Regions from separate parts of the Streptomyces sp. NPDC006450 genome, predicted to be linked through region 2. Evidence: predicted binding sites of a transcription regulator. Region 2 holds the regulator's gene; the other holds the start of a gene.
What was found. Region 2 encodes HrcA, which represses chaperone genes, less so after heat shock. Its sites were predicted from a motif close to TTNGCACTCNGNNNNNCNGAGTGCNAA; they were not measured.
Positions count from the first base shown of each region.

Region 1: the regulator HrcA is predicted to act here: its motif matches at 2,302-2,328, upstream of groES (co-chaperone GroES).

Region 1 covers NZ_JBEXPT010000003.1:38,248-42,632, reverse strand. The annotation lists gene ABZY57_RS02085 (HAMP domain-containing sensor histidine kinase) at 1-1,186, opposite strand, end outside; gene ABZY57_RS02080 (response regulator transcription factor) at 1,179-1,871, opposite strand; gene groES (co-chaperone GroES) at 2,472-2,780, shown strand; gene groL (chaperonin GroEL) at 2,917-4,385, shown strand, end outside.
Region 2 covers NZ_JBEXPT010000089.1:14,575-18,959, reverse strand. The annotation lists gene ABZY57_RS23470 (nitronate monooxygenase) at 1-57, opposite strand, end outside; gene dnaJ (molecular chaperone DnaJ) at 249-1,385, opposite strand; gene hrcA (heat-inducible transcriptional repressor HrcA) at 1,386-2,402, opposite strand; gene ABZY57_RS23455 (MBL fold metallo-hydrolase) at 2,557-3,282, shown strand; gene ABZY57_RS23450 (DUF3097 domain-containing protein) at 3,311-4,108, shown strand; gene hemW (radical SAM family heme chaperone HemW) at 4,215-4,385, opposite strand, start outside.

The DNA.
Region 1 (4,385 bases), on a different contig from region 2:
GGATGCCCGGCCCGTCGTCCGTGACCTCCAGCAGCGCCCAGCCGTCCTCGGCGGAGGCCCGGACCACGACCCCGGTACGGGCGTACCGCAGGGCGTTGTCCACCAGGTTGGCCAGCGCCCGCTCCAGCCGCGCCGGATCCCCGGCGGCCGGTACGGGAAGCCGCGCGTCCAGCCGTAGCGCCACCCCGGGCCCGGGGCGCCGCGCCGCGTCCTCGGCGGCCAGCAGCGCGAGGTCCACCGGCTCGGGACGCGGCGCCGGCCCGCCGTCGAGGCGGGCCAGCAGGAGCAGATCGGCCGCGATGCGCTGGAGCCGCTCGGTATCGGCCAGCGCGGCGGCCACCGACTCCCGGTCGGGGCTGCGCAGCGCCACCTCCAGCCGGGACCGGACGGCCGCCAGGGGATTGCGCAGCTCGTGCGAGGCGTCGGCGGTGAACTGCCGCTGCCGGGCGTCGCCGCGCTCCAGCCGGTCGAGCGTGTCGTTGACCGTCCGGGCCAGCTGCGCGATCTCGTCGGCGCCGCCCGGGTCCGGGACCCGCCGGTCCAGCTCGCTTCCGGTGACCGCCGCCAGCCCGGTGCGGATCGCGGTGACCGGGCGCAGCGCGTGGCCCGTCACCCACCAGGCCAGGGCCGCCGAGAAGGCGATCAGCGGGGGCGCGCCGGCGAGCAGGCCGAGCGCGACGGCCCGGTTGGCGTCGTCCACGTCGCCGAGCACGGTCGCGGCGTAGACGGTGTGCGGGTCGTGCGCCCCCGGCGGGCCGGGCGCGTTCACGGCGACCACCACGCGCCGCTGCGCGCCGGGGCGCGCGGGCGGCAGGACGGCCGAACGCATGTCCTGGCCGGGCGCGGGGCTCAGCTCCGCGAGCTCCGGCGTGTCCTTCAGGTCCCCGCTGGTGGCCGTGACCGTACCGGCCGCGTTCCGTACGAGGACCAGGTCGACCCCGCCCTCGGGCGCGGGCAGCCGGCCCTCGGCCGGGAGGCTTCCGGTGTCGTACTGCGCGGCGGCCTTGCGGGCGGCGAGCTCGGTGCGGCCGGTGGTGTTCTCGATGAGGTTGGCGCGCAGCAGGGTGTAGAGCCACACCCCGCCGGCGGCCAGGACGGCGGCCATCGCGAGGGCGGCGGCCGCGGCGGCGCGGGCGCGGAGGCTGCCGAGCCGGCGGGGCCCGGGGCCCGAGCCCGCTTCAGCCACCGTCCGGGGCCATCCGGTAGCCGGTGCCGTGCACCGTGAGGATCGCTCGGCGGCCGAAGGGGGCGTCGATCTTGCGGCGGAGCGAGGAGACGTAGACCTCGACGATGTTCGGGTCGATGCCGTGCGGGGTGTCCCACACCTCGTCGAGGATGTCCTGCTTGGCGACGGCCCGGCCGGGCTGCTCCATCAGGCAGCCGAGGACGCCGAGCTCGCGGGCGGTCAGCTCGATCTCGTGCGTGCCGCGGCGGCAGCGGCGGCCGCGGGGATCGAGGACGAGGTCGCCGGCCTGCAGCACGCCGGCCCGGGCGGCGTCGTCCGCGGCGGCGGCGCGGCGGGTGAGGGCGCGGAGGCGGGCGGCCAGGACGACGAAGGAGAACGGTTTCGTCAGGTAGTCGTCCGCGCCCGAGTCCAGGCCCTCGGCCTCGTCGTACTCGCCGTCCTTGGCGGTCAGCATCAGCACGGGCGTGGCGAGGCCGTGGGAACGCATCCGGGTGCAGATCTCGTAGCCCGAGAGGCCGGGGAGCATCAGGTCGAGGAGGACCACGTCGTACGGGCCTCCGGTGAGGGCCAGGTCCAGGCCGCGGTGGCCGTCGTGGGCGAGGTCGATCCAGTGGCCGTCGGCGGAGAGGCCGCGCCGCAGTGAGTCGGCGAGGCTGACTTCGTCTTCGACGACCAGGATCCGCATGCCCCAAGCCTCACATACCGGGCTTTCCTCTCTTGGCGCACCGCTCGCACCACTCGGCCCCGGCTGGCCTCCTGGGCTTCGCGCCGCGGGGCCGGACTCCGTCCGGCGGTGCCGGTCGGCGTTGCCGCCACTGCCGTCCCGGCGCGGAGCGGGCGGGCGGGTCCGGGTGGCCGGGCCCTGCGGGGTGAAGTCCCTACCCGCCCTTCCGCCGTTCCCCGGGCGCCGCCCGGGCCCGCGCCTCAGGCGCCGGACGGCTGAAAGTGCTCCGCGCCTCGGCCATTCCAGCCCCTGCGGCGTTTGAGGAGCAGGGGTCCGGGGACTGGTCCCCGGCAGCGGTGCCGCGCGTGCAGGCAGGGGTTCGGGGGCACCCCGAGGGGGCGCGCTCCGGGGCGGATCCAGGCGGCCCCGGCTGCGAAACCAGCGGCGCGTATTGGCACTCCGCTTGACCGAGTGCTAATCCCCGGAATAGTCTCGCGTCTGGCACTCGCCCCTGGTGAGTGCCAACACAGCGACAGGCAGATCCGGCACCCGCGACGACGGATCGACCTGGTCGCCACCTCAGACAGTTAACCCCGGATCTCCGAAGGGGGAGGTCGGATCGTGACGACCACCAGCTCCAAGGTTGCCATCAAGCCGCTTGAGGACCGCATTGTGGTCCAGCCGCTCGACGCCGAGCAGACCACGGCCTCTGGCCTGGTCATCCCGGACACCGCGAAGGAGAAGCCCCAGGAGGGCGTCGTCCTCGCGGTGGGCCCGGGTCGCTTCGAGGACGGCCAGCGTCTCCCGCTGGACGTCACCGTCGGCGACGTCGTCCTGTACTCCAAGTACGGCGGCACCGAAGTGAAGTACAACGGCGAGGAGTACCTCGTCCTCTCGGCCCGCGACGTGCTCGCGATCGTCGAGAAGTAATCACTTCTCCAGTTTTGCTTTGAGCTACGCCCCTGGTCACCCCTGCTGATGCCGGGCGGCGAGGGGCGTAGTTCGTGTCTGACAGGCGGTCGCGGTGAGCGGCCGGGGATAGCAACGAGAGGGCTGAACCGCTCCCATGCCGAAGATTCTCAAGTTTGACGAGGACGCCCGTCGCGCCCTTGAGCGTGGCGTCAACAAGCTTGCCGACACCGTGAAGGTGACGATCGGTCCCAAGGGCCGCAACGTCGTCATCGACAAGAAGTTCGGCGCTCCCACCATCACGAACGACGGTGTCACCATCGCGCGTGAGGTCGAGCTCGACGACCCGTACGAGAACCTTGGCGCGCAGCTCGTCAAGGAGGTCGCGACCAAGACCAACGACGTCGCGGGTGACGGCACCACCACCGCCACCGTCCTGGCGCAGGCGCTGGTCCGCGAGGGTCTGCGCAACGTCGCCGCGGGCGCTTCCCCGGCCGCCCTGAAGAAGGGCATCGACGCCGCGGTCAAGGCCGTCTCCGACGAGCTCCTCGCGACCGCCCGTCCGATCGAGGACAAGTCCGACATCGCCGCCGTGGCCGCGCTCTCCGCGCAGGACCAGCAGGTCGGTGACCTCATCGCCGAGGCGATGGACAAGGTCGGCAAGGACGGTGTCATCACCGTCGAGGAGTCCAACGCCTTCGGCCTGGAGCTCGAGTTCACCGAGGGCATGGCCTTCGACAAGGGCTACCTGTCCCCGTACATGGTCTCCGACCAGGAGCGTATGGAGGCCATCCTCGATGACCCGTACATCCTGATCAACCAGGGCAAGATCTCCTCCATCCAGGACCTCCTGCCGCTGCTCGAGAAGGTCATCCAGGCCGGCGCCTCCAAGCCGCTCCTGATCATCGCCGAGGACGTCGAGGGCGAGGCGCTCTCCACCCTCGTCGTCAACAAGATCCGTGGCACCTTCAACGCCGTCGCCGTCAAGGCGCCCGGCTTCGGTGACCGCCGCAAGGCGATGCTCCAGGACATGGCCACCCTCACCGGTGCCACCGTCATCGCCGAAGAGGTCGGCCTCAAGCTCGACCAGGCCGGTCTGGACGTACTGGGCTCCGCCCGCCGCGTCACGATCTCCAAGGACAGCACCACCATCGTCGACGGTGGCGGCTCCTCCGACGAGGTCCTCGGCCGCGTCAACCAGATCAAGGCCGAGATCGAGTCGACCGACTCGGACTGGGACCGCGAGAAGCTGCAGGAGCGCCTGGCGAAGCTCGCCGGCGGCGTCTGCGTCATCAAGGTCGGCGCCGCCACCGAGGTGGAGCTCAAGGAGAAGAAGCACCGTCTCGAGGACGCCATCTCGGCGACCCGCGCCGCGGTCGAGGAGGGCATCGTCTCCGGCGGTGGCTCCGCTCTCGTCCACGCCGTGAAGGTGCTGGAAGGCAACCTCGGCCTGTCGGGCGACGAGGCCACCGGTGTCGCGGTCGTGCGCCGCGCCGCCGTCGAGCCGCTGCGCTGGATCGCCGAGAACGCCGGCCTCGAGGGCTACGTCATCACCTCGAAGGTCGCCGAGCTCGACAAGGGCCAGGGCTTCAACGCCGCCACCGGCGAGTACGGCGACCTGGTCAA
Region 2 (4,385 bases):
CGCCATGGGCGCCTGCACGATCGGGTACGCGAAGAGACCGTTCGGTGCGGAGGACATGAGCTGCATCGTGCCATGTCCCGCTCACGGGACCGAATCACCGCATTCGCCTGGCATAGTCCCCTTCACCGGGGTGCCCGAATACCGCCGCCGCCCTGCCGCCCCGCATGCCGCGAGCCCGGTCCGGGGCATCCCCGGACCGGGCTCGCCGGTGTTCTCGTACGCTGCCCGTACGCTGCTCCGCGCGCGGCTCAGCGCCCGTTGAAGGCGTCCTTCAGCCGGCTGAACAGGCCTTGCTGGCCCGGCGCGAACTGGCCGAGCGGCCGCTCCTCGCCTCGCAGCTTGGCGAGCTGGCGCAGCAGGTCCTCCTGCGCCGGGTCCAGCTTGCCGGGGGTGGTGACCTCGACGTGGACGATCAGGTCTCCGCGGCCGCCGCCGCGCAGGTGCGTGACGCCCCGGCCGTGCAGGGGGATCGCCTGGCCGGACTGGGTACCGGGCCGGATGTCGATCTCCTCCAGGCCGTCCAGGGTCTCCAGCGGGCACTTGGTGCCCAGGGCCGCCGCGGTCATCGGGATGGTGACCGTGCAGTGCAGGTCGTCCCCGCGCCGCTGGAAGGTCGGGTGCGGCAGCTCGTGGATCTCCACGTACAGGTCGCCGGCGGGGCCGCCGCCGGGGCCGACCTCGCCCTCGCCCGCGAGCTGGATCCGGGTGCCGTTCTCGACGCCCGCCGGGATCTTGACGGTGAGGCTGCGGCGGGAGCGGACCCGGCCGTCGCCCGCGCACTCGGGGCACGGAGTCGGGACCACGGTGCCGAAGCCCTGGCACTGCGGGCAGGGGCGCGAGGTCATGACCTGGCCCAGGAAGGACCGGGTGACCTGCGAGACCTCACCGCGGCCGCGGCACATGTCACAGGTCTGCGCCGAGGTGCCGGGGGCGGCGCCTTCACCGGAGCAGGTGGTGCAGACGACGGCCGTGTCGACCTGGATGTCCTTGGTCGTGCCGAAGGCCGCCTCGTCCAGTTCCAGGTCGAGGCGGATCATGGCGTCCTGGCCGCGGCGGGTCCGCGAGCGCGGTCCGCGCTGCGAGGACTGGCCGAAGAAGGCGTCCATGATGTCGGAGAAGTTGCCGAAGCCACCCGCTCCGAAGCCGCCGGCTCCGCCGCCGCCCGAGGAGGACAGCGGGTCGCCTCCGAGGTCGAAGACCTGCTTCTTCTGCGGGTCCGAGAGGACCTCGTAGGCGGCGTTGATCTCCTTGAAACGCTCTTGCGTCTTGGGATCGGGGTTCACATCCGGGTGCAGCTCGCGCGCGAGCCGCCGGAATGCCTTCTTGATCTCGTCCTGCGATGCGTCGCGGCGCACGCCGAGAACGGCGTAGTAGTCCGTGGCCACTTACGACTCCGCCAGGATCTGTCCGACGTAACGTGCCACTGCGCGTACCGCTCCCATCGTTCCGGGGTAGTCCATGCGGGTCGGTCCGACCACGCCGAGTTTGGCGACTGCTTCGCCGCCCGAACCGTAGCCGACCGAGACGACGGACGTGGAGTTCAGTCCCTCGTAGGCGTTCTCATGCCCGATCTTTACGGCCATTCCCGACTCACTGGCCTCGCCCAGCAGCTTGAGGAGCACGACCTGCTCCTCCAGCGCTTCGAGCACCGGCCTGATCGTCAGGGGAAAATCGTGTCCGAAGCGGGTGAGGTTGGCGGTGCCGCCGATCATCAGCCGCTCCTCCGCCTCCTCGACCAGCGTTTCGAGAAGGGTGTCGAGGACGGCACGCACCGTCACCCGGTCCTCGTTCTCGAAGGATTCCGGAAGGTCCTTCACCAGCGGCGGCACGTCGGTGAACCGGCGGCCGACGACCCGGCTGTTGAGGCGGGCCCGCAGGTCCGCGAGCGAGGTCTCCCCGAAGGGGGCCTGGCAGTCGACGAGCCTCTGCTCGACCCGGCCGGTGTCCGTGATGAGGACGAGCATCAGGCGGGCCGGGGCCAGCGAGAGCAGTTCCACGTGCCGGACGGTGGACCGGGTCAGCGACGGGTACTGGACGACGGCGACCTGCCGGGTGAGCTGCGCGAGCAGCCGCACCGTACGGCCGACGACGTCGTCGAGGTCCACGGCCCCGTCGAGGAAGTTCTGGATGGCCCGGCGCTCGGGCGTCGACAGCGGCTTGACCCCCGCCAGCCTGTCGACGAAGAGGCGGTAGCCCTTGTCGGTGGGGATGCGGCCGGCGCTGGTGTGGGGCTGGGCGATGTAGCCCTCGTCCTCCAGCACGGCCATGTCGTTGCGCACGGTGGCGGGCGAGACGCCGAGCCGGTGCCGCTCGGTGAGCGCCTTGGAACCGACCGGCTCCTCCGTCCCGACGTAGTCCTGGACGATGGCGCGCAGCACTTCGAGTCTGCGTTCGCTGAGCATCGCGCGCACACCTCCATCGTTTCCGTCGGTTCGTCGACTCTGCTGACACTCTTCGTTGGCACTCCGAGCGTTCGAGTGCCAGAGATCCCCCGGTCAGTGTACGGCGGGGTGGTACACCCGTAGCAAGGGCGGCCCGCCAAGGTAGCGTCGCGGCATGGACGTGCGTTGGGAAGAGGCAGGCTGGGAACGGCTCACCGAACGGGCCGGCCGCAAGCGCCTGCAGGTGTGGGACTGCACCGTGGGACTGGTGGTGGGCCAGGATTCGGCCCTCCTGATCGACCCGGGATCCTCCCTGCGGGAGGGTGCGCTGGTGCGCGCCGAGGCGGAGCGGCTGGCGGGGCGGCGCGTGACCCATCTCGCATTCACGCACGGACATTTCGACCACGTACTGGGTGGCGCGGCGTTCGCGGGGGTCGAGGTCTACGGTCCGGTCGGGCTGGACGCCCTGCTCTCCGTGAGCCGGGAGGAGCTGCGGTCCGACGCGGTCCGCCAGGGCCTGCCGGAGGCCGAGGCGGCCGAGGCGGCGGACCTGATGGTGCTCCCCCGGCACCTGGTGTCGGGCGAGTGGACCCTGGACCTGGGCGGGGTGCAGGTGCTGTTGGCGAACGTGGGCCCGGGGCACACCCGGCACGATCTGGCCGCCTTCGTGCCCGGAGGGCGCGAGGTGGTCTTCTGCGGCGACCTGGTCGAGGAATCGGGCGAGCCGCAGGCGGGTCCGGACGCGGTGCCCGGGCAGTGGCCGGCGGCCCTGGACCGGCTCCTCGCCCTGGGCGGGGACGACGCTCTGTACGTGCCGGGTCACGGAGCGGTGGTCGACGCGGCCTTCGTGCGTGCCCAACGCGACACACTGGCGGCCCGTTTCGGCGTGTCGGACACCTGAGACGGCCCGCTCTCCTACCCTCGGCCGGATGCGTGAGTACTCCCCCGACCTGACCCCGCAGTGGAAGCGCGCCAAGCCCGTCCCGGAGGTGCCGGCCGATCCCGATCTGGTGGTCGAGGTGGCCGGTACGGACTTCTGCGGCGCGGTGGTGGCCTGCGAGGCGGGCACGGTCACCCTGGAGGACCGCTTCGGCAAGCGCCGCGTCTTCCCCCTCGAACCCCGCGCCTTCCTCCTGGACGGCGCGGTCGTGACCCTGACCCGCCCGGCCCGGGGGCCGGTGGCCCCGGCCCGTACGGCCTCGGGTTCCCTCGCCGTCCCCGGGGCCCGGGCGCGGGTGGCCCGGGCGGGCCGGATCTACGTGGAGGGCCGCCACGACGCCGAACTCGTCGAACGGGTCTGGGGCGACGACCTGCGCATCGAGGGCGTCGTGGTGGAGTACCTGGAGGGCATCGACGACCTCCCCTCGGTGGTCGCGGACTTCGCCCCCGCCGCGGACGCCCGACTGGGCATCCTGGTGGACCACCTGGTCCCGGGCTCCAAGGAGTCCCGCATCGCCGCCTCCGTGAGCTCCCCGCACGTCCTGATCGTGGGCCACCCGTACGTGGACGTCTGGCAGGCGGTGAAGCCCTCGGCCCTCGGCATCCGCTCCTGGCCGGTGATCCCGCCGGGCCAGGACTGGAAGACGGGCATCTGCCGGGCCCTGGGCTGGCCGGAGAACACCGGAGCCGCCTGGCAGCACATCCTGTCCCGCGTGACCTCGTACAAGGACCTGGAGCCCACCCTCCTGGGCGCGGTGGAGCACCTGATCGACCACGTGACGGCATAGCCGACTCCAGCCCCGCCGGCGCTTGAGGCGCGGGGTCCGGGGCGGAGCCCCGGGGGCGGCGGAAGGCGGGCAGGGGACGGCCCCGCAGGGCCGGCCCCGGAGGGGGTCAGTCGACCAGGTCCCGGACCACCGCGTCGGCGAGCAGCCGCCCCCGCAGGGTCAGGACGGCCCGCCCCGCCGCGTACGGGCCCGCTTCCAGCAGCCCGTCGGCCAGGGCGCGGCCGGACGCCGCGAGCCCCGCCGGCGCCAGCAGGGACAGCGGAACCCCGTCCACGAG